2 regions of the Streptomyces sp. RG80 genome follow, and region 1 is predicted to be linked to the other one. Evidence: riboswitches for the same ligand, from Rfam matches in the RefSeq annotation. Region 1 holds a riboswitch; the other holds the start of a gene.
What was found. Region 1 has a riboswitch for glycine ahead of gcvP (aminomethyl-transferring glycine dehydrogenase). Riboswitches for the same ligand answer to the same signal wherever they lie in the genome.
Positions count from the first base shown of each region.

Region 1 (10,534 bases):
GTCGTCCTGAAGATCGTCAAGCGGTTCCTCGACACCGGTGTGTCCCTGCAGAACATCCGCACCACCGTGCAGCACCTGCGGGAGCGCGGGTTCCGTGATCTGGAGCGCATGACGCTCATGAGCGACGGCGCCACGGTCTACGAGTGCACCTCGCCGGACGAGGTCCACGCGCTGCTCCAGGGCGGCCAGGGGATCTTCGGTATCGCCGTGGGTGTTGTGTGGCGGGACGTGGAGAGCGCGCTGTCGCAGTTGCACGGAGAGCGGATCGACACCGGGGAGACCCTGGTCGGACCCAACCCGGCGGACGAGCTGGCGCGGCGGCGCAACCGGGCGGTCTGAGGGCCGCTCCCACCCTGTGGCGGGGGCATTGTCAGTGGCGTAGGGCAGCATCGGAGATGTGAGAACCGCGCCCACCATCCTGCATCTCGACATGGATGCCTTCTTCGCCTCGGCGGAGCAGGCGTCCAAGCCGAGTCTGCGCGGGAAGGCCGTCGTGGTGGGCGGGCTCGGGCCGCGTGGGGTGGTGGCCACGGCGTCCTACGAAGCCCGGGTCTTCGGTGTGCACTCCGCGATGCCGATGGCTCAGGCGCGGCGCCTCGCGCCGAACGCCGCGTATCTGGTGCCGCGCTTCGGGTTCTACAAGTCGATCAGCGAGCAGGTGATGGGGCTGCTGCGGGCGTTGTCGCCGCTCGTGGAGCCGCTCAGCCTCGACGAGGCGTTCGTGGATCTGGAGGCCGGGGGGACGGCCTGGGACGAGGAGTCGGCGCGGCTTGCCGGGGCGAAGCTACGGGGCGACATACGGGCCGTCACAGGGCTCACGGGGTCGGTGGGGCTCGCCGCGTGCAAGATGCTCGCGAAGATCGCCTCCGAGCAGGCCAAGCCCGACGGGCTGGTGCTCATCGAACCGGGAACCGAGCGGGCCATGCTCGGGCCCATGTCCGTGCGGATCCTGCCGGGGGTGGGGCCGGCGACGGGGGACCATCTGCGGCGAGCCGGGATCCACACGGTCGAGGAGATCGTGGAGGCCGGGGAGGACGAGCTCGTACGGCTGCTGGGGAAGGCCCATGGGCACGGTCTGTACGCGATGGCGATGGCCTACGACGAGCGGCCTGTGGTGGCCGAGCGGGAGACCAAGTCGGTGTCGGTCGAGGACACGTACGACGTGGACATCCATGACCGGGTGCGGGTGGGGACGGAGGTGCAGCGGCTGGCGGACCGGTGTGTGCGGAGGCTGCGGGGGGCCGGGCTGTCGGGGCGGACCATCGTGCTGAAGGTGCGGCGGTACGACTTCTCCACGCTGACCCGGTCCGAGACCTTGCGGGGGCCGACCGATGATCCGGCTGTCGTGCGGGAGGCCGCGGCTCGGTTGCTGGATTCCGTGGACACGACGGGGGGTGTGCGGTTGCTGGGGGTCGGGGTGAGCGGGCTTGCCGACTACACGCAGGAGGATCTGTTCGCGCAGGCCGCGGGGGAGCGGGTGGAGCTTGCGGAGGAGGAGCTGCGGGAGGATGCGGCTGAGGGGGCGTCGTCGGTGCCTGGCGAGCGGCGGTGGCCGTCGGGGCACGATGTGCGGCATGCCGAGTTCGGGCACGGGTGGGTGCAGGGGAGTGGGCTGGGGCGGGTGACCGTGCGGTTCGAGACGCCGGATTCGTTGCCGGGGCGGGTTCGGACGTTTCGGGTTGATGATCCTTTGTTGTCGGTGGCTGAGCCGTTGCCCCTGGTGCCGGTGGTCTGTGGGGCAGCCGGCCTTCGGCCGGATTCGGGTTCCCACCCGCACCACCCGTGACGGTCTCGTTGTCGGGTGCGGGTGGCCCCTGTGGGGGTCAGCCGCCGTCGGCGGCTGCGCGTTCGTGCGCTCAGGTGTCCTCCGTGCCCGCCAGCTTGCCGAAGTCGTGGTCCGGGAACGGGGGTGGAGGAGCTACGTCCAGGCCGTAGTGGTGGTAGAGCTGGAGTTCCTGGTCGGGGGAGAGGTGGCGGCCCACGCCGAAGTCGGGGGCGTCCTTGATCAGGGCTCGTTCGAAGGGGACGCGCAGGGTGCCCTCGATCAGTTCGCTGGGCTCCAGGGGGACGAAGGCGTCCCTGCTGAACAGCCCGGTGCGTATGGCGGCCCACTCCGGCACTCCGGTCGCGTCGTCGAGGTAGATCTCGTCGATCGTGCCGATCTTGGTGCCGTTGCGGTCGAAGGCCTTGCGGCCGATCAGGTTCCGCGGATCGATGTCGGTCTGCACGGGCCCTCCACTAGGTCGTGACTCGCAACTCATCCGTAAGCACTACGAAAGAGCACATCGGGGGCGGCGGCCACTCGAGGGGATCTCCAGAGATCCGCGTTGACCTCGCTGCTAGGCTGACAAGCGGCTGCCGACCCTGTGCGGGAGAGTCCTCCGGACACCGTTCGGAGGCGCCGAAGGAGCAAATCCTCCCCGGAATCTCTCAGGCACACGTACCGCACGGACGAGGCCACTCTGGAAAGCAGGGCGGGTGTACGGCTTCCGCTCTCACCGACGGTGAAAACCGGGGGCCCTCGGGCGTCCGGTGAAGCTCTCAGGTTTGAGATGACAGAGGGGGAGGCCGTCGGGGTACCCGCACCGTGGTGCCCCTCGAAGGTCGCGTAAGACCAGGAGGCCTCCGTAATGACCGCCCATCGCACTCCGCTCACCGAGCTCGAACAGGGGATCCCCTTCGAGCAGCGCCACATCGGGCCCGACCAGGAGGCGCGGGCCAAGATGCTCGCGCAGGTCGGCTACGGCTCGCTGGACGAGCTCACCGCTGCCGCGGTGCCGGATGTGATCAAGAACGCCGACGCTCTCGATCTGCCCGGTGCCCGTACCGAGGCCGAGGTGCTGACCGAGCTTCGTTCGCTCGCCGATCAGAACCAGGTTCTCGGCTCCATGATCGGACTCGGGTACTACGGGACCTTCACGCCGCCCGTGATCCTACGGAACGTGATGGAGAACCCGGCCTGGTACACGGCCTACACGCCGTACCAGCCCGAGATCTCGCAGGGGCGGCTCGAAGCCCTGCTCAACTTCCAGACCATGGTCGCCGAACTGACCGGACTGCCCACCTCCGGTGCCTCCCTGCTCGACGAGGGCACGGCGGCGGCCGAGGCGATGTCCCTGTCCCGGCGCATGGGCAAGAACAAGAAGGGGCTGTTCCTGGTCGACGCGGACGCGCTGCCGCAGACCATCGCCGTGATCGAGACCCGTGCCGAGCCGACCGGTGTGGAGGTCGTGGTCGCAGACCTCGGCGACGGCATCCCGGCCGAGCTCGCCGGGCGGGAGATCAACGGTGTGCTCGTCCAGTACCCCGGCGCCTCCGGTGCCGTACGGGACATCAAGCCCCTGATCGAGCAGGCGCACGAGCGCGGTGCGCTGGTCACCGTGGCCGCGGATCTGCTGGCGCTGACGCTGCTGAAGTCGCCCGGGGAGCTCGGGGCCGACATCGCGGTCGGGACCACGCAGCGCTTCGGTGTGCCGATGGGCTTCGGTGGGCCGCACGCCGGCTATATGGCGGTGCGTGAGAAGTTCGCGCGGAGCCTGCCCGGGCGGCTCGTGGGCGTCTCCGTGGACGCGGACGGGCACAAGGCGTACCGGCTGGCCCTGCAGACCCGTGAGCAGCACATCCGCCGTGAGAAGGCGACCAGCAACATCTGTACGGCGCAGGTGCTGCTTGCCGTGATGGCCGGGATGTACGCCGTCTACCACGGGCCCGACGGCCTGAAGGACATCGCGCGGCGGACCCACCGCTACGCGAGCATCCTGGCCGCGGGGCTCGTCGCCGGTGGCGTCGAGGTCGTGCACGACGCCTACTTCGACACCGTGACCGCCCGGGTGCCGGGCAGGGCCGCCGAGGTCGTCGCCGCCGCGCGCGCGAACGGCGTCAACCTGCACCTCGTGGACGCCGACCTGGTCTCCGCCTCCTGCGACGAGACCACCACGCGGGACCAGCTGAACGCCGTATGGACGGCCTTCGGGGTGGAGGGTGACGTCGAGGCGCTCGACGTCACCGCCGAGGACACCCTGCCGGCCGGGCTGCTGCGCGCCGATGCCTTCCTGACGCACCCCGTCTTCCACCAGCACCGGTCCGAGACGGCGATGCTGCGCTACCTGCGCAGGCTGGCCGACCGGGACTACGCGCTCGACCGCGGCATGATCCCGCTGGGCTCCTGCACCATGAAGCTCAACGCGACCACCGAGATGGAGCCGGTCACCTGGCCGGAGTTCGGGCAGCTGCACCCCTTCGCGCCCGCCGAGCAGGCGCAGGGCTACCTCACGCTCATCCGCGAGCTGGAGGAACGTCTCGCCGAGGTCACCGGGTACGACAAGGTCAGCCTCCAGCCCAACGCCGGGTCGCAGGGTGAGCTGGCCGGGCTGCTCGCCGTACGCGGATACCACCGAGCCAACGGGGACGAGCAGCGGACCGTGTGTCTGATTCCGTCCTCGGCCCATGGGACCAATGCCGCCAGCGCGGTCATGGCCGGGATGAAGGTCGTCGTCGTGAAGACCGCCGAGGACGGCGAGATCGACGTCGAGGACCTGCGGGCGAAGATCGAGCAGCACCGTGACGAGCTGGCGGTGCTGATGATCACGTACCCCTCGACGCACGGGGTGTTCGAGGAGCATGTCGCCGACATCTGCGCGCAGGTGCACGAGGCCGGTGGGCAGGTGTACGTCGACGGCGCCAACCTCAACGCGCTGGTGGGGCTGGCCAAGCCGGGCCACTTCGGTGGTGACGTCTCGCACCTGAACCTGCACAAGACCTTCTGCATCCCGCACGGCGGCGGCGGTCCCGGTGTCGGGCCGGTCGGTGTGCGGGCGCACCTGGCGCCGTATCTGCCGAACCACCCGCTGCAGCCCGCCGCCGGGCCGGAGACGGGTGTCGGGCCGATCTCGGCCGCGCCCTGGGGTTCCGCGGGGATCCTGCCGATCTCGTGGACCTATGTCCGGCTCATGGGCGGCGAGGGGCTCAAGCGCGCCACGCAGGTGGCGGTGCTGAGCGCCAACTACATCGCCAAGCGACTGGAGCCGCACTACCCCGTGCTCTACACCGGCCCCGGTGGGCTGGTCGCGCACGAGTGCATCATCGATCTGCGGCCGCTGACCAAGGCGACCGGAGTGAGCGTGGACGATGTCGCCAAGCGGCTCATCGACTACGGGTTCCACGCGCCGACGATGTCGTTCCCGGTGGCCGGGACGCTGATGATCGAGCCGACCGAGTCCGAGGACCTGATAGAGCTGGATCGGTTCTGCGAGGCGATGATCGCCATTCGCGGGGAGATCGAGAAGGTCGGGGCCGGGGACTGGCCCGCCGAGGACAACCCGCTGCGCAACGCGCCACACACCGCCCGCGCGCTCGGCGGGGAGTGGGAGCACGCGTACACGCGCGAGGAGGCCGTGTTCCCGGCCGGGGTGTCGGTGGCGGACAAGTACTGGCCGCCGGTGCGCCGGATCGACCAGGCCTTCGGCGACAGGAACCTCGTGTGCTCCTGCCCGCCGATGGACGCCTACGAGGACTGAGCCGGTACTGAGCCGGTATTGAGAAGGGCCCCGCTTTCGGCGGGGCCCTTCGTCTTTGTGTCGGGAGTGGCTCAGTCGGTCGCGAGCGAGACTTCTGTCGACTTGATCAGGGCCACGATCGGGGTGCCGGCGGCGAGGGACAGGTCCGCGGCGGCGTCCGTGGTGATGACGGCGGTCAGTTGGGTGCCGTCGACCGCCACCTTGACGGCCGCCATGGCGGGGCCGGTGGTGATGGCGGTGACCGTGCCGGGGAGCTGGTTGCGGATCGAGAGGCCTTTGACGCGGCTTGTGGCGAGCGAGATCTCCGTCGACTTGACCAGGGCGCGGACGGCGGTGCCGGTCTGGAGGCCGAGGTCCTCGGCCGCTTCCTTGGTGATCGCGGCGGTGAGGTTCTGGCCGCCGGACAAGTGGACCTTGACCGTGGCCATCACCTCGCCGGGGGTGACCTCGGTGACGGTGCCGGGGAGTTGGTTGCGGATGCTCAGAGTCATGGCATCAACTTAGGACCGGGCGCAGCTTATGCCGGGTATGCGTGTGTTTGCGTCGCCTTCACCGTTGCCCAGACCTCCGCGCCCGGGTGCAGGTCGAGTTCGGCGGCGGCGACCGTGGTCAGGTCGGCGGCGAGGGGGAGTTCGCCGGTGAGGTCGGCGCGGATCTGGTCGCCGTGCGTCTCCAGTCCGGCGACCTCGCAGCGCCAGAGGTTGCGGGCGCTGGAGCCGGTGGGGCGGTCGCGGTAAAGGGTGACGGCGGACGGGGGGAAGGCGACGAACGCCGGTCCGGCGAGGTCTTCGGTGGTGGTGATGTCCGGGCCGGACTCCAGGCGGACCGTGTGGCCTTCCGCCCGGCCCTTGTAGAGGTTCAGGCCTACGAGTTGGGCGATGTAGTCCGTACGGGGATGGCGGGCGATGTCGGAGGGGGTGCCCTCTTGGACGACCTGTCCGTGCTCGATCACGACCAGGCGGTCGGCGAGGACCATCGCGTCCAGGGGGTCGTGGGTGACCAGGACGGCCACCGCCTCGAAGTCGGCGAGGTGACGGCGGAGTTGGGCGCGGACCTCCAGGCGGGTACGGGCGTCCAGGGCGGCCAGGGGTTCGTCCAGGAGGAGCAGGCGGGGGTGGGTGGCCAGGGCGCGGGCCAGGGCGACGCGTTGGGCCTGGCCGCCGGAGAGGCTACGGGGCTTGGCGGTGGCGTGGTCGGCGAGGCCCATGCGGGTCAGCCACGCGGTGGCCTGCCGGCGGGCCTCTGTCTTGGTGGCGCCCTGGCATCTGGGACCGAACGCGACGTTGTCCAGGGCCGTGAGGTGGGGGAAGAGGAGGTAGTCCTGGAACACGACGCCGACGGGGCGGGACTCGGGGGGTGTGCGGTCGAGTTCCGTGCCGTCCAGGCGGAGGTGGCCGGCGGTGAGGGGGGTGAGGCCGGCGAGGGCGCGCAGTGCGGTGGTCTTGCCGGCGCCGTTGGGGCCGAGGAGGGCCAGTACTTCGCCGGGGGCGGCGGTGAGGGTGATGTCCAGGCGGAAGGTGGGGGCGTGGTCGATGACGAGGTGGGTGTGGAGGCCTTCGGGCGGGTGGGGGTGGCTGTGCGGGTGCGGGTGGGTGGTGGGTGTCCGGCCTTCGGCCGGATTGGGGTTCCCACCCGCACCGCCCGTGCGGCTTTCGTCGTCGGGTGCGGGTGGCCCCTGTGGGGGTTCGGCGGCGTCGGCGGCTGCGGGCTGGGTGTGTGGGGGTTCGGCGGCGTCGGCGGCTGTGGGGTGGGTGTTCGTCATGATGTCGTCATCCATCGGTCTCGCAAGCCGGCCAGTACCGCGATCGACACCGCCAGCAGGACCAGGCTGAGGGCGATCGCCGCTGCCGGGTCGCTCTGGAGGGCCAGGTAGACCGCCAGGGGCATCGTCTGGGTGCGGCCGGGGAAGTTGCCGGCGAAGGTGATCGTGGCGCCGAACTCGCCCAGGGCCCGGGCCCAGGCGAGGACCGCGCCCGCCGCGATGCCGGGGGCGATCAGGGGGAGGGTCACGCGGCGGAACGCTGTGAAACGGGAGGCGCCGAGGGTGGTGGCCGCCTCCTCGTAGCGGGGGTCGGCCGCGCGGAGGGTGCCCTCGACGCTGATGACCAGGAAAGGCATCGCCACGAAGGTCTCCGCGACGATGACGCCCGTCGTCGTGAACGGGAGCGTGATGCCGAACCAGGAGTCCAGCCACTGGCCCACGATGCCGTTGCGGCCGAGGGCCATCAGGAGGGCCACGCCGCCCACCACGGGGGGCAGGACCAGCGGGAGGGTGACCAGGGCCCGGACCAGGCCACGGCCGGGGAACTCGGTGCGGGCCAGCAGCCAGGCCAGGGGGACGCCGATCAGCAGGCTGAGGGCGGTCGCGGCCGTCGCGCAGACCAGGGACAGGCGTAGGGCCTGCCACACCTCGGCGCTCGTCAGCTGTTCCGGCAGCGTGCTCCAGGGGGCCCGGACCAGGAGAGCCACCAGAGGGAGGATCAGGAAGGCCAGGCCCAGGAGCGCGGGGAGCAGGAGGGGGAGCGGGACGCCCCTGACCGGTCGCCGGGCGCGGCGGCGCCGCGGACCGCCCTGGAGGGTGTCCGCGGCACCGGTCTTGTGGAGGGACGTCACGGGGTCAGGAACCCGGCCGCGGTCAGGACCTTCTGGCCCTCGGCGGACCGGACCAGCTCGATGAACGCCTGGGCCGTGGCGGCGTTCGGGGCGTCCTTGAGGAGGGCGATCGGGTAGTCGTTCACGGCATCGGCGGACTCGGGGAACTCCACGCCCGCCACCTTGTCACCCGCGGCCTTCACATCGGTCTTGTAGACCACCGCCGCGTCGGCCTCCTTGAGCTCGACCTTGGTCAGGGCGCTCTTGACGTCCTGCTCGTAGGAGACCGGCGTGAGCTTGAGGCTGCTCGCGTCGAGGGCCTTCTGCGCGGCGGCGCCGCACGGGACCTCCTTGTCGCACAGGACGACCTTCAGGCCGGACTTGGTGAGGTCCTTCAGCGAGGCGATCTTGTCGGGGTTGCCCGGCAGGGTGGCGATCTCCAGTTGGTTGCGGACGAAGGTGGCGGGCGCGCCCGAGGCGTCCCCCGCGGCCGTGACGATCTTCATCGTCTTGGGGCTGGCCGCGGCGAAGACGTCGGCGCCGGCACCGCTGGTGATGCTGGCGGCGAGGGTGTCGCTGCCGCCGAAGTTGAAGGTCACCTTGGTGCCGGGGTGGGCCTTCTCGAACTCCTTGCCCAGGGTCGTGAAGCTCTCCTTGAGGGAGGCGGCGGCGAAGACGTTGACCGTGCCGGACAGCTTCGACGACGAGAGGGCCGAAGCGTCCGAGCCCGCGGCGCCGGAGTCCGAGTCGGAGGAGGAACAGGCGGTCAGGGCCAGCAGCGCGGCGGCTCCCGCACCGGCCAGTCGCAGGGTGCGGGGGGTCCGGCGCGCGGAACGGGGCGTCACGGTCTACTCCTTCACGTTCTTCGAGCGTGGGCCGCTGGGGCCCGGCAGCGGCCTGTCGAAGACCCTGCGGCGATGATACTGCCGCATATGCAAGGCATCAGTCTCCTGTTACATCGCATGATCTAGGGAGATGGTGTGATGGGGTGCGCATGTGCGTTTGTACGAGCGTGTCGTGCGGGTGCGGGTGCGGATCAGGTTCGGTCGATGTGTACGTTTGTCGACTTCACTCGGGCCGTGGCTTCCATGCCTACCTCCAGACCGAGTTCCTCGACGGCCTCGCGGGTCAGCAGGGAGACCAGACGGTGCGGGCCGGCCTGGATCTCGACCTGGGCGGCTACGTCGCCGAGTTTGATCGCGGTGACGATGCCGGGGAAGGCGTTGCGGACCGAGGTGTACGACGGTTCCTCGTCGCCGGCGTCGCCCCTGGCCAGCTCGACCGAGAACGCGGCCAGGTCCCGGCCGTCGATGAGCCGGCGCCCACCCTCGTCGCGGTGGGTGGCCATCCGGCCCGCGTCCGCCCAGCGACGCGCGGTGTCGGGGCTCACGCCCAGGAGTCGGGCCGCCTGGCCGATCGTGTACGACTGCATGCGGATCACGATAGGGCCGGGGGCGTGGGGCTGGGGACGTGGGATCGGGGGCAGGGCTGCGCGTCGGGGTCAGGTCATGCCGGACGCCCTGAGGACCGAGAGGGCCGTCTCGTCGTCGATCTCGTGGCCGAGGTGGCGTAGGGCGTTCGTGCCCTGGCACAGGGTGCCGCGTGCGAGGGAGTGGCGTACGCCGGTGTCCAGCTCGTGCCAGAGGAGGGGGTTGGTGACGAGGGTGCGGGGGTCCAGTTCCAGGCGGTTGCCGTGGGTGTCGCGGAGGATCAGGTGTGCGGAGACGCGGCCGTAGAGGCGTACGGACACCAGGGCGTCCGTGTCGACCCGGTGGCGGACCGCCAGTCCCTGGACCTCCAGCCAGCCCGGGCCCGCGGTGATGCGTTGGGGGAAGAGGACGGCGAAGACCGCGGTGGTCAGGGCGAGCCAGAGGAGGGCGCGGGCGAGGGTCAGGGTGCCCGCGTCGTAGTCGATGAGGAGGGTCAGGGCGCCGAAGGCGAGGGCGTAGCCTGCCGCGAGCCGGACGGTGCCGTGCCAGTGGCGGTCGCCGGTCGGGCCTGAGGGGTCGCTCCGTCCGCTCGGTCTCATGGGGTGACGGTAGGGCGTGTTGCGGGGGGAGGGCGCTGTCGCTGACGGTGCTCTGACGCCGTAGCGCCGAAGATTGACGCGAATCTGACGCGGGCGGCTTGGGTGCCGGGTGCGGGTGCGTGGTGGGCATCCGGCCTTCGGCCGGATCTGGGGTTCTCACCCGCAACCGCCCGTGCGGCTTTCGTTGTCGGGTGCGGGTGGCCCCCGTGGGGCGTCCCGCCGTCGGCGGCCGCGGGTCAGGTATGTCGTCAGCCTGTGTGGACCCGTGGGCGTCGGGCTCGGTCCGGTTCTGCCTCGCGGAGGACCTCTCGGGTGACCGGGGCGACCTCGCCCTGGCCGAAGAGGAAGAAGCGGAGGAAGTTGGCGAAGGGGTTGCCCTCGGTCCACTCGAAGTAGA
Region 1 covers NZ_JBEAAJ010000013.1:304,054-314,587, reverse strand. The annotation lists gene ABKA17_RS39440 (MerR family transcriptional regulator) at 1-339, shown strand, start outside; partial or broken gene ABKA17_RS39435 (DNA polymerase IV) at 398-1,935, shown strand; gene ABKA17_RS39430 (PRC-barrel domain-containing protein) at 1,857-2,228, opposite strand; glycine riboswitch at 2,360-2,456, shown strand; gene gcvP (aminomethyl-transferring glycine dehydrogenase) at 2,631-5,516, shown strand; gene ABKA17_RS39420 (TOBE domain-containing protein) at 5,588-6,007, opposite strand; gene ABKA17_RS39415 (ABC transporter ATP-binding protein) at 6,034-7,278, opposite strand; gene ABKA17_RS39410 (ABC transporter permease) at 7,275-8,129, opposite strand; gene modA (molybdate ABC transporter substrate-binding protein) at 8,126-8,953, opposite strand; gene ABKA17_RS39400 (TOBE domain-containing protein) at 9,145-9,540, opposite strand; gene ABKA17_RS39395 (hypothetical protein) at 9,610-10,137, opposite strand; gene ABKA17_RS39390 (APC family permease) at 10,386-10,534, opposite strand, start outside.

Region 2 (10,534 bases), on a different contig from region 1:
GGTACGGCGCCCCGAGCGCGGGCTGCACCCAGGCCCGGCGCAGCGAGCGGACGGCCGGGGTGCGGTGGGCGTTGTGCGCGATCAGGGCGTAGAACTGCGGGATCTCGATGCCCGGCTCCGACAGCCGGAGCGGGCCGGCCGGCTGGCGCTCCAGGCCGGTGGCGATGCGGCGCAGGTCCAGCCAGGGGATGCCGACGCCGCCACCAGGGGCGTGCGGGTTGAGCCAGAGGCCGAAGTGGTCGGGGTAGAGGGTGCGGGCCACGTCGACTCCGTCGACGACCTCGTAGGAGCGGTTCCAGCCGCTGGCCGACAGCTCCTGGGCCGAGGTCACACAGGGGGCGTAGCCGTAGCCGTCGACCTCCATGTTTCCGTACTGGGCGTCCGGCGAGCCGGACTGGCCGTGCCACAGGAGCATCCACACCTGGCCGGAGGAGGGGGTGGCGAGGGCGCGGAGGAGTGCCTCGTAGGCGTCGTAGCGCCCCGGCGTCACCTGGCGCAGCATGTGCTCGACCGTGCCGGTCGCGGTGCCGCTCGCGCTCACCTTGTATCGCCCTTCGGGAAAGATGCGGGTGTCTGCCGACAGCTTAAGCGGTGACGGCTCGGGGCTTGCGGTGGTCCGCCGGGTGCGGGTAGGTGGGGGCTGGTCGCGCAGTTCCCCGCGCCCCTAGGCGGCTGCCCCTGAGGGCGTCTAGAAGTCCTGCTGATAAAACGGACGTACCTTCTCTTTCATCCAGTGGCCCACCGGGTCGTCCGCCACGTCCAACAGGACCAGGTTCACCGGCCAGGGCGCCGGAGTCCGGCCCAGGGCGCGGCCCAGGGCGTCCATCGGGAGGGTACGCAAGTCGCCTTCCCATTGGGAGAGCTCCACCCCTACGAACATGACCGGGTCGGCCGTCTCGATCGCGGCGAGGCAGCGGCGGGCCGTCAGGACCACGCCCGTCGCGGCGAACTCGGCGGAGGCGGTGGCGAGGAAGTCGACCGGGTCGTCCTGCCAGTCGGGCTCGTAGAGCTTGACGCGGCCACCGGTGTTGGGCCCGTCCAGCGGGGTGCGGCCGATGCGGCAGAGCTCGGCCACCGCGGGCGGCGGGAGCGGGACGCCGACCACGCCGTCCGGGTTCACGGCGATGCCGACCTGCGGGGGCAGACCGCGGGCGAACTCGACCGCGGGCGCGATCGTGTACGCCATGTGCCCGCCGGCGACCTGCCGGAACTGCTCCTCGGAACTGAAGACCGGGACGTAGGCCTGGCCCTCGATCTGCATGCTGGGCAGGTCCAGGGGGCCGCTGTGCGGGCCGCCGCCGTTGGGCAGGGGGATCCAGACGAAGCTGCGGCCCAGGACCTCGATGATCCGGCCGCCCGCCGCGGGCATGCCGAGGGAGGCCGAGAGCACCTCCTCCAGCTCGTTGCCGGGCCAGCCGCCGCCGTGCGGATGGGGGTGTGCCTGTGCCGGGAATGCCATCTGTCCGTCCGCCTGCCGAGAACCGCTGCCTGTGGCTGAAAAGGCTAGCGGGTGCTCAGGCCGCCGGGGTCAGCCCGTGAAACCGATACGGCGCAGGGTGTCGGCCGCGTCCCGGTCGAGCAGCACCGCGGAGCCGACCCCCTGGGGCAGGTCGCCCTTCGCCACGGAGCCGATCAGCCGGGCGGCCGCCGTACGGTGCCGCAGGAACGCGTACCTGGAGACCCCGCGGCCGCGCTCGCGCTGACCGGCCAGCGCGGTGCCCGGTGTGACGTCGAGCAGCAGCAGGTGCAGGGCACCGCCGCGGCGCCGGGCCTCGCGGGCCAGCCAGCCGCGCACCCAGGACTGGGTACCGCAGTCGTGCACCACGACGCCCTTGCCCGAGCGCAGGGCGCGGTACAGGCCCAGGTAGTGGGCGGCCCGGACGAGGGGGCGGTAGACCGCGTACGGCAGGAAGCGGGGCGCCCGCTCGTCCCAGCGGTCGCGGGTGTCCTGGGAGTCGACGCGTATGCCCTTGACCGCGCGCTTCATCAGGGTGGACTTGCCGCTGCCGGGCAGACCGGTGATCACGACCAGGTCGGCCGGGGCGAAGAGCAGGGCGTGCGGGCTGTGGCCGGCGCGCTCGCGCAGGTCGCGGACGACCGGCTGCGGTGCGCACGTCTCGCGGGCCGGGACGGCCGGCTGCGCGGGCAGCGCGACGGCCGAGGTGGTGGCGTACGCAGTGGTCCTGTTCACCGTGATCGTCCTCCCCTGAGGTGGGTCACGAGTGCCCATCCCCGTCGAGTGTAAAGAGAAGGTAATCCGCGCCGCCTCCGGTTTCCGTCCTCTTCTCGCTACAGGCCTGCTACAGCGTGCCGCGAGTGGCCGGGGAGTCCGTGCGGGCCGGGTGGGAGCCGCCCCTGCCGTGCCGGACGGATGCGTGCAATGATGTCCGCGCCAACTGCATACCGGCCGTTTGAATCCGCGCGGGAGAGTTCCGGGCCGTACGTTCTCGTACGAGTGCCCGGGCGCCGAAGGAGCAAGTCCCTCCCTTGAATCTCTCAGGCCCCGTTACCGCGCGGGCGAGGCACATCTGAAAAGCGAGCCGCCCTCCGGCAGCTCCACCCAAGGTGCAAGTCATGTCCCCTGCGGTCATGGCGAACCTCTCAGGTTCCGATGACAGATGGGGAGGAACGACCTCGCCCGTCATGCCTTGGGAGACAACCGTCCGATGAGCAATGAACCCCGCCTGACCGCGCTCGATGCCCTGCATCGCTCGCTCGGCGCGACGATGACCGACTTCGCCGGCTGGGACATGCCCCTGCGCTACGGCTCCGAGCGCGACGAGCACAACGCCGTGCGCACGAAGGCCGGGCTCTTCGACCTCTCGCACATGGGCGAGATCGCGGTCACCGGGCCGCAGGCCGCCCAGCTGCTGAACTTCGCCCTCGTGGGCAACATCGCGAGCGTCGGCGTCGGCCGTGCCCGCTACACCATGATCTGTCGCGAGGACGGCGGCATCCTCGACGACCTGATCGTGTACCGGCTCCAGGAGACCGAGTACATGGTCGTCGCCAACGCCTCCAACGCCCAGGTCGTCCTGGACGCCCTCGTGGAGCGCGCGGCCGGCTTCGACGCCGAGGTCCGTGACGACCGGGACGCGTACGCGCTGCTCGCCGTCCAGGGCCCGGAGTCCCCCGGGATCCTGAAGTCCCTCACCGACGCCGACCTCGACGGCCTGAAGTACTACGCCGGGCTGCCCGGCACCGTCGCGGGCGTCCCCGCGCTGATCGCCCGCACCGGCTACACCGGCGAGGACGGCTTCGAACTGTTCGTGAAGCCCGAGCACGCGGTCGAGCTGTGGCAGGCCCTGACCAAGGCGGGCGAGGGCGTCGGCCTGATCCCCTGCGGCCTGTCCTGCCGGGACACGCTGCGCCTGGAGGCGGGCATGCCGCTGTACGGGCATGAGCTGTCGACCTCCCTGACCCCCTTCGACGCGGGCCTCGGGCGCGTGGTGAAGTTCGAGAAGGAGGGCGACTTCGTGGGCCGCCAGGCCCTGCGCGAGGCCCTGGAGAACCTCAACCACGACATTCCGCGCGTTCTCGTCGGCCTGATCGCCGAGGGCCGCCGGGTCCCCCGCGCCGGGTACGCCGTGGTCGCCGACGGCCAGGTGATCGGCGAGGTCACCTCCGGCGCCCCCTCCCCCACCCTGGGCAAGCCGATCGCCATGGCGTACGTCGACGCCGAGCACGCCGCGCCCGGCACCACCGGCGTCGGTGTGGACATCCGGGGCAGCCATGAGCCCTACGAGGTCGTGGCTCTGCCCTTCTACAAGCGCCAGAAGTAGAGACTGAGCGCAAGGCGTCGCGCGCCCGCGCGTGACCCTGCGCACATTTGCGCTGCTCACACGCGTTTCCAGCAGTCCCCGGCATTCACCATCACCCGCGTACAGGAGAATTCAGGCCATGAGCAACCCCCAGCAGCTGCGCTACAGCAAGGAGCACGAGTGGCTGTCGGGCGCCGAGGACGGCGTCTCGACGGTCGGCATCACGGAGCACGCGGCCAACGCGCTCGGCGATGTCGTCTTCGTGCAGCTTCCCGAGGTCGGTGACACGGTGACCGCGGGCGAGACCTGCGGCGAGCTGGAGTCGACCAAGTCGGTCTCCGACCTGTACTCGCCGGTCTCCGGTGAGATCACCGAGGTCAACGAGGACGTCGTCAACGACCCGTCGCTGGTGAACTCCGCCCCCTTCGAGGGCGGCTGGCTGTTCAAGGTACGCGTCGCGGAGGAGCCGGCCGACCTGCTCTCCGCCGACGAGTACACCGCCTTTTCCGCCGGCTGAGGAGTCCGCACCTGATGTCCGCACTGAACACGCCCCTGCATGAGCTCGACCCGGAGATCGCGGCCGCGGTCGACGCCGAGCTGGACCGTCAGCAGTCCACCCTGGAGATGATCGCCTCCGAGAACTTCGCGCCGCTGGCGGTGATGGAGGCCCAGGGCTCGGTCCTGACCAACAAGTACGCCGAGGGCTACCCCGGCCGGCGCTACTACGGCGGCTGCGAGCACGTCGACGTCGCCGAGCAGATCGCCATCGACCGCGTCAAGGACCTCTTCGGCGCCGAGTACGCCAACGTCCAGCCGCACTCCGGCGCCTCCGCCAACCAGGCCGCCCTGTTCGCGCTGGCCTCCCCCGGCGACACCATCCTGGGCCTGGACCTGGCGCACGGCGGCCACCTCACCCACGGCATGCGCCTGAACTTCTCCGGCAAGCAGTTCAACGTGGTCGCCTACCACGTCGACGCGGCCGGCCTGGTCGACATGGCCGAGGTCGAGCGCCTGGCCAAGGAACACCGCCCCAAGGTCATCATCGCGGGCTGGTCCGCCTACCCCCGCCAACTCGACTTCGCCGAGTTCCGCCGGATCGCCGACGAGGTCGAGGCGTTCTTGTGGGTGGACATGGCGCACTTCGCCGGGCTGGTCGCGGCCGGCCTGCACCCCAACCCGGTCGAGCACGCGGACGTGGTCACCTCCACCACCCACAAGACCCTGGGCGGGCCGCGCGGCGGCATCATCCTCGCGAAGCAGGCGTTCGCGAAGAAGCTGAACTCGTCGGTCTTCCCGGGCTTCCAGGGCGGTCCGCTGGAGCATGTGATCGCCGCGAAGGCGGTGTCGTTCAAGGTCGCCGCGAGCGCGGAGTTCAAGGAGCGCCAGGCGCGTACGGTGGAGGGTGCGCGGATCCTCGCCGGGCGTCTGACGGCCCCGGACGCCCGCGAGGCCGGTGTCAACGTGCTGTCCGGCGGCACCGACGTCCACCTCATCCTGGTGGACCTGCGTGACTCCGAGCTGGACGGGCAGCAGGCCGAGGACCGCCTCCACGAGGTCGGGATCACGGTCAACCGCAACGCCGTCCCCAACGACCCGCGCCCGCCGATGGTGACCTCGGGTCTGCGGATCGGCACCCCGGCCCTGGCCACCCGCGGCTTCACCGCCGAGGACTTCACCGAGGTCGCCGACGTGATCGCCTCGGCACTCAAGCCCTCGTACGACGTCGAGGACCTCAAGGCCCGGGTCAAGGCACTGGCGGACAAGCACCCGCTGTACCCCGGCCTGAACAAGTAGTTCCCTGGTGGGGGCACCCGATGACGTGTGCCCCCACCCTTTCGCAAGGAGTTCCCGTGGCCATCTCGGTCTTCGACCTGTTCTCGATCGGCATCGGCCCGTCGAGCTCGCACACGGTCGGCCCGATGCGTGCGGCCCGCATGTTCGCCCGCCGACTGCGCAACGAGGGCCTGCTGCCCACCGTCGCCTCGGTCCGCTCGGAGCTCTACGGCTCCCTGGGCGCGACCGGTCATGGCCACGGCACCCCCAAGGCGGTGCTGCTGGGACTCGAGGGGGCGTCCCCCCGCACGGTCGACGTGGAGGGGGCGGACGACCGGGTCGCGGCGATCAAGGACTCGGGGCTCCTGAAGCTGCTCGGTGAGCACGAGATCCCGTTCTCCTTCGACGACGACCTGATCCTGCACCGGCGCAAGGCACTCCCGTACCACGCCAACGGCATGACGCTGTGGGCGTACGACGCGGCGGGCACCGAGCTGCTGTCCAAGACGTACTACTCGGTCGGCGGCGGCTTCGTCGTGGACGAGGACGCGGTGGGTGAGGACCGCATCAAGCTGGACGACACGGTCCTGAAGTACTCCTTCCGCACCGGCGACGAGCTCCTGCGCCTCACGAAGGAGACCGGTCTGTCGATCTCCTCGCTGATGCTGGAGAACGAGCGCGCCTGGCGCACCGAGGACGAGATCCGCGCCGGTCTGCTGGAGATCTGGCGGGTCATGCAGGCGTGCGTCTCACGGGGCATGTCACGCGAGGGCATCCTGCCGGGCGGGCTGCGGGTCAAGCGCCGCGCCGCCGTCACGGCACGCCAACTGCGGGCCGAGGGCGACCCGTTGGCGCACGCGATGGAGTGGATCACGCTCTACGCGATGGCGGTGAACGAGGAGAACGCCGCGGGCGGCCGGGTCGTCACCGCCCCGACGAACGGCGCGGCGGGCATCATCCCGGCGGTCCTGCACTACTACATCAACTTCGTGCCGGGCGCCGACGAGGACGGGGTCGTGCGCTTCCTCCTCGCGGCGGGCGCGATCGGCATGCTCTTCAAGGAGAACGCCTCCATCTCCGGCGCCGAGGTCGGCTGCCAGGGCGAGGTCGGCTCCGCCTGCTCGATGGCCGCGGGCGCGCTGGCGGAGGTGCTCGGTGGCTCCCCTGAGCAGGTCGAGAACGCCGCCGAGATCGGCATGGAGCACAATCTGGGCCTCACCTGCGACCCGGTCGGCGGCCTCGTCCAGATCCCCTGCATCGAGCGCAACGGCATGGCCGCGGTCAAGGCGGTCACCGCGGCACGCATGGCGATGCGCGGGGACGGCTCGCACAAGGTGTCCCTCGACAAGGTCATCAAGACCATGAAGGACACCGGCGCGGACATGTCGGTGAAGTACAAGGAGACCGCCCGGGGCGGGCTCGCGGTGAACATCATCGAGTGCTGAACCCGCCTGGTGCCTAAGGTACGGGGTACTCCAACTCCTGTTCCCCCCAACGGCACTTCGAGGAGTCCCCCATGCTGCGCGGCATCGACGTCAGCTCGTACCAGTCCTCCTCCTACGACACGGACGGCCTCTCCTTCGTCTTCATCAAGGCGACGGAGGGCCGCACCTACACCAACCCCAAGCTGGCCGCCCAGACCAAGCGGGCCCGCGACGCCGGCCTGGTCGTCGGCTACTACCACTTCCTGTGGCCCGGCAACCTCACCGCCCAGGCCGAGTACTTCGTGAGCAAGGCGCCGGAGCGGGCGGGCGAGATTCTCGCGGTGGACTGGGAGACGACCGGCGAGGGCACGCACGCGAGCAACGCGGAGAAGGACCGGTTCATACGCAAGGTGAAGGAGCTGCGGCCGAACAACAGGGTCGTCCTCTACTGCAACCGCAACTTTTGGCTGAACATCGACAAGACTGCCTACGACGGCGACGGTCTCTGGATCGCCGACTACGTCACCGCGGGCAAGCCCCGCATCAAGGCGAAGTGGCTCTTCCACCAGTACACCGACGATCCGGTGGACAAGAACGTCGCGGACTTCGCGAGCACGGCCGCCTTGCGGAACTGGGCCGAGCAGGCCTGACCCCCGATTTATGCTGGTCGGCATGGGTGGGACAGTCGCTGCCGTCAGCAGCAATGGGACGTATTCGTTCACCAAGCCGAACCGGGACAGCATCACGCTGATCGCCGGGATCGGGGTCGAGGGGGACGTGCATGCCGGGGAGACCGTGAAGCATCGGTTCCGGATGGAGAAGGATCCTTCGCAGCCGAATCTGCGGCAGGTGCACCTGATTCACGAGGAGCTCTTCGACGAGGTGCGGGAGGCCGGGTTCGAGGTGGGTGCCGGGGAGCTCGGGGAGAACGTCACCACTCGGGGGATCGATCTGCTGGGGCTGCCCGTGGGGACCCGGCTGCACCTCGGGGCGCAGGCCGTTGTCGAGGTGACCGGGCTGCGGAATCCCTGCAAGCAGATCGACACCTTCCAGAAGGGGCTCATGAAGCAGGTCGTCGGGCGGGACGAGAGCGGCGCGGTGCGGTTCAGGTCCGGGATCATGAGCGTCGTTCTCGAAGGCGGCGTCGTGCGGCCCGGGGATGCCCTCAAGGTCGAGCTTCCCGACGGGCCGCACGTGCCGCTGGAGATCGTCTGATCTCAGCCGCGGAAGTCCGGCGTGCGCTCCGGGCTCGCCTCGGCCAGCGCCTTCGTGACCGCCTCGACACCCTGCTGGAGTCCGTACACCGGGGTGTCCGGCTGCTGGCGCCAGGAGTCGTCGAGGCCGCCCGAGTCGACCGTGTCGAAGCCGAGCTCCTCGATGAGGGCGCGGACCTTCGCCTTGGCCGCCGCGTCGTCGCCCGCGACCGGGAGGGCGAGGCGGTCGGGGGCGCCGGCCGGGCGGTGGCGGTCCAGGATGTCCTGGGCGTAGGTGCCGTTGAAGGCCTTGATCACGGGGTGGCCGAGGTGCTGTTCGGTCCAGCGGCTCTCCGTGAGGCCCTCGTCCTCGATCGCGGCGATCCGGCCGTCACGCTGCCGGGGGTAGTAGTTGCCGGTGTCGATGACCGCGACCCCGTCGGCCGCCTCGGCGAAGAGGCCCGAGGGCAGGTCCGGGATCGCCTTCAGCGGGATCGTGACGACGACGATCTCCGCCCCGCGCGCCGCCTCCTCCACCGGGACGGGCGTCGCACCCGTCTCCTTCGCCAGCTCGGTGAGCGTGTGCGGGCCGCGGGAGTTCGCGACGGACACCTCGTGACCGAGAGCCGTGAGCCTCCGGGTCAGGTTGCCGCCGATCTGTCCCGCGCCGATGATGCCGATCTTCATGACAGCCCTCTCAGGTTCGATGCATGTGCATACGTCTGGGCAGGGCAACCTGGGAGGGCCGGAGGGTATTCCGGGTGGCGTCAGATCCGTACGACGATTTTCCCCGTGTGCCGGTTCGACTCCATCAGCCGATGCGCGTCCTGGATACGGTCCAGCCCGTCGAAGACCTCGGCCACCACCGGCCGGAACCCCCCGTCCGCCAGCCCCGCGTTCAGGAACGCCGTGGAGCGGCGGCGGCCTCCCGGTGTCGCGGTGAGGATCAGGTTGGCGTACGTGTGGATCGTGAACGGCCAGTTCCAGGGGATCTCGGCGGGGCGGCGGTCCAGCCGGCCGTAGACCAGGACCGTGCCGCCCTCCGCGAGCGCCTCGGCCAGCGGGCGGAAACCGGGACCGCCGATCGCGTCGAAGATCACCTCGGCACCCCGGCCACCGGTGAGCCGCCTGACCTCCTTGGCCACCGTCTCGGCGTCGCCCCCGGAGACGATCACCTCCGCCGCCCCCGCGTCCAGCAGCCCCTGCCGCTTCTCCTCCGTACGAGTCGTGGCCAGCGGGATCGCGCCGATGCGCCGCGCGACCTGGATCGCCGCGGTGCCGACGCCGCTGGAGGCCCCCGTGATCAGGACGTGGTCGCCGGGCCGCAGACCGGCGGTCTCCAGGAGGCCGCCGTACGCCGTCGTGTACGTCAGCCAGGACGCCGCCCCCGTGACGGCGTCCACGGAGGCGGGGCGGGGCAGCACCGCGCTCTCGGGCAGCACGACCCGCTCCGCGTACACACCCTGGGCGCTCATCTCGATGCCGGGACCGGTCGTCACCGGGTCTCCGACGGTGAGTTCGGTGACGCCCTCGCCGATCGCCTCGACGACGCCGGAGGCCTCGTAGCCGAGGCGGGAGGCCGGGAGGGCGGGCTGGTAGTGGTAGGTGCCCGAGCGGAACAGGGACTCGGCGCGGTTGAGGCCCAACGCCTCTACCCGTACGGCGACTTGACCGGGGCCCGGCGCGGGCACGGTCACGTCCTCGATCCTCAGTACGTCGGGTCCGCCGATTTCATGAAAGAGCACGGTACGTGCGGTGGTTGACATGGCGTCCACGCTAGGAGCGCCGGGCGAGACGATCCATGTCCGCCTGTCTCCCTTTCCTGTCCGTACGTCTTCCTCCCCCAACTCCCGGCTACCGTTGCGGACATGGACGTACTCAGCGACGCGATCGCCGCGATGCGCGCCGGCCGGCCGCACTCGGGGCGCCGGGACAAGTACGCGCCCTGGGGGATGCGGATCGAGGACTCGGAGGGCGCCGGGTTCCATGTGGTGCTGCGGGGGTCGGCCTGGCTGATCCCCGCGGAGGGCGAGCCGGTGGCGCTCGGACCCGGGGACGTGGTGTTCCTGGCACACGGGCGGGGGTACGCGCTGGCGAGCGGCCTGGACGTGGAGCCGGAAATCATCCGGCTGAACCCGGACGGGAGTCCGCTCAAGCCCCCTTCCCCCGCGAGGGAACCCACGGCGCCCCCCGACACCGTGATGCTGTGCGGCGCCTACTGGCTGGACCGCAGCCGGGCGCACCCGCTGCTGTCCGAGTTGCCGGAGGTGGTGCATCTGCCCGCCAGGGTCGGCACCCACCGGTCGCTGCGGGCGGCCGTGGAACTGCTGGGCGCGGAGCTGGCGGAGCCGCAGCCCGGGTCGGACACCATCGTCTCCTCGCT
Region 2 covers NZ_JBEAAJ010000001.1:978,334-988,867, reverse strand. The annotation lists gene ABKA17_RS04560 (enhanced serine sensitivity protein SseB C-terminal domain-containing protein) at 1-541, opposite strand, end outside; gene ABKA17_RS04555 (enhanced serine sensitivity protein SseB) at 689-1,459, opposite strand; gene ABKA17_RS04550 (AAA family ATPase) at 1,529-2,197, opposite strand; glycine riboswitch at 2,413-2,522, shown strand; glycine riboswitch at 2,523-2,628, shown strand; gene gcvT (glycine cleavage system aminomethyltransferase GcvT) at 2,667-3,782, shown strand; gene gcvH (glycine cleavage system protein GcvH) at 3,901-4,278, shown strand; gene glyA (serine hydroxymethyltransferase) at 4,293-5,555, shown strand; gene ABKA17_RS04530 (L-serine ammonia-lyase) at 5,612-6,979, shown strand; gene ABKA17_RS04525 (glycoside hydrolase family 25 protein) at 7,051-7,608, shown strand; gene ABKA17_RS04520 (MOSC domain-containing protein) at 7,631-8,173, shown strand; gene ABKA17_RS04515 (NADPH-dependent F420 reductase) at 8,176-8,838, opposite strand; gene ABKA17_RS04510 (zinc-dependent alcohol dehydrogenase family protein) at 8,919-9,917, opposite strand; gene ABKA17_RS04505 (AraC family transcriptional regulator) at 10,020-10,534, shown strand, end outside.
Region 2: linked by a shared signal. The riboswitch ahead of gcvT (glycine cleavage system aminomethyltransferase GcvT) and the one ahead of gcvP (aminomethyl-transferring glycine dehydrogenase) in region 1 are both predicted to bind glycine.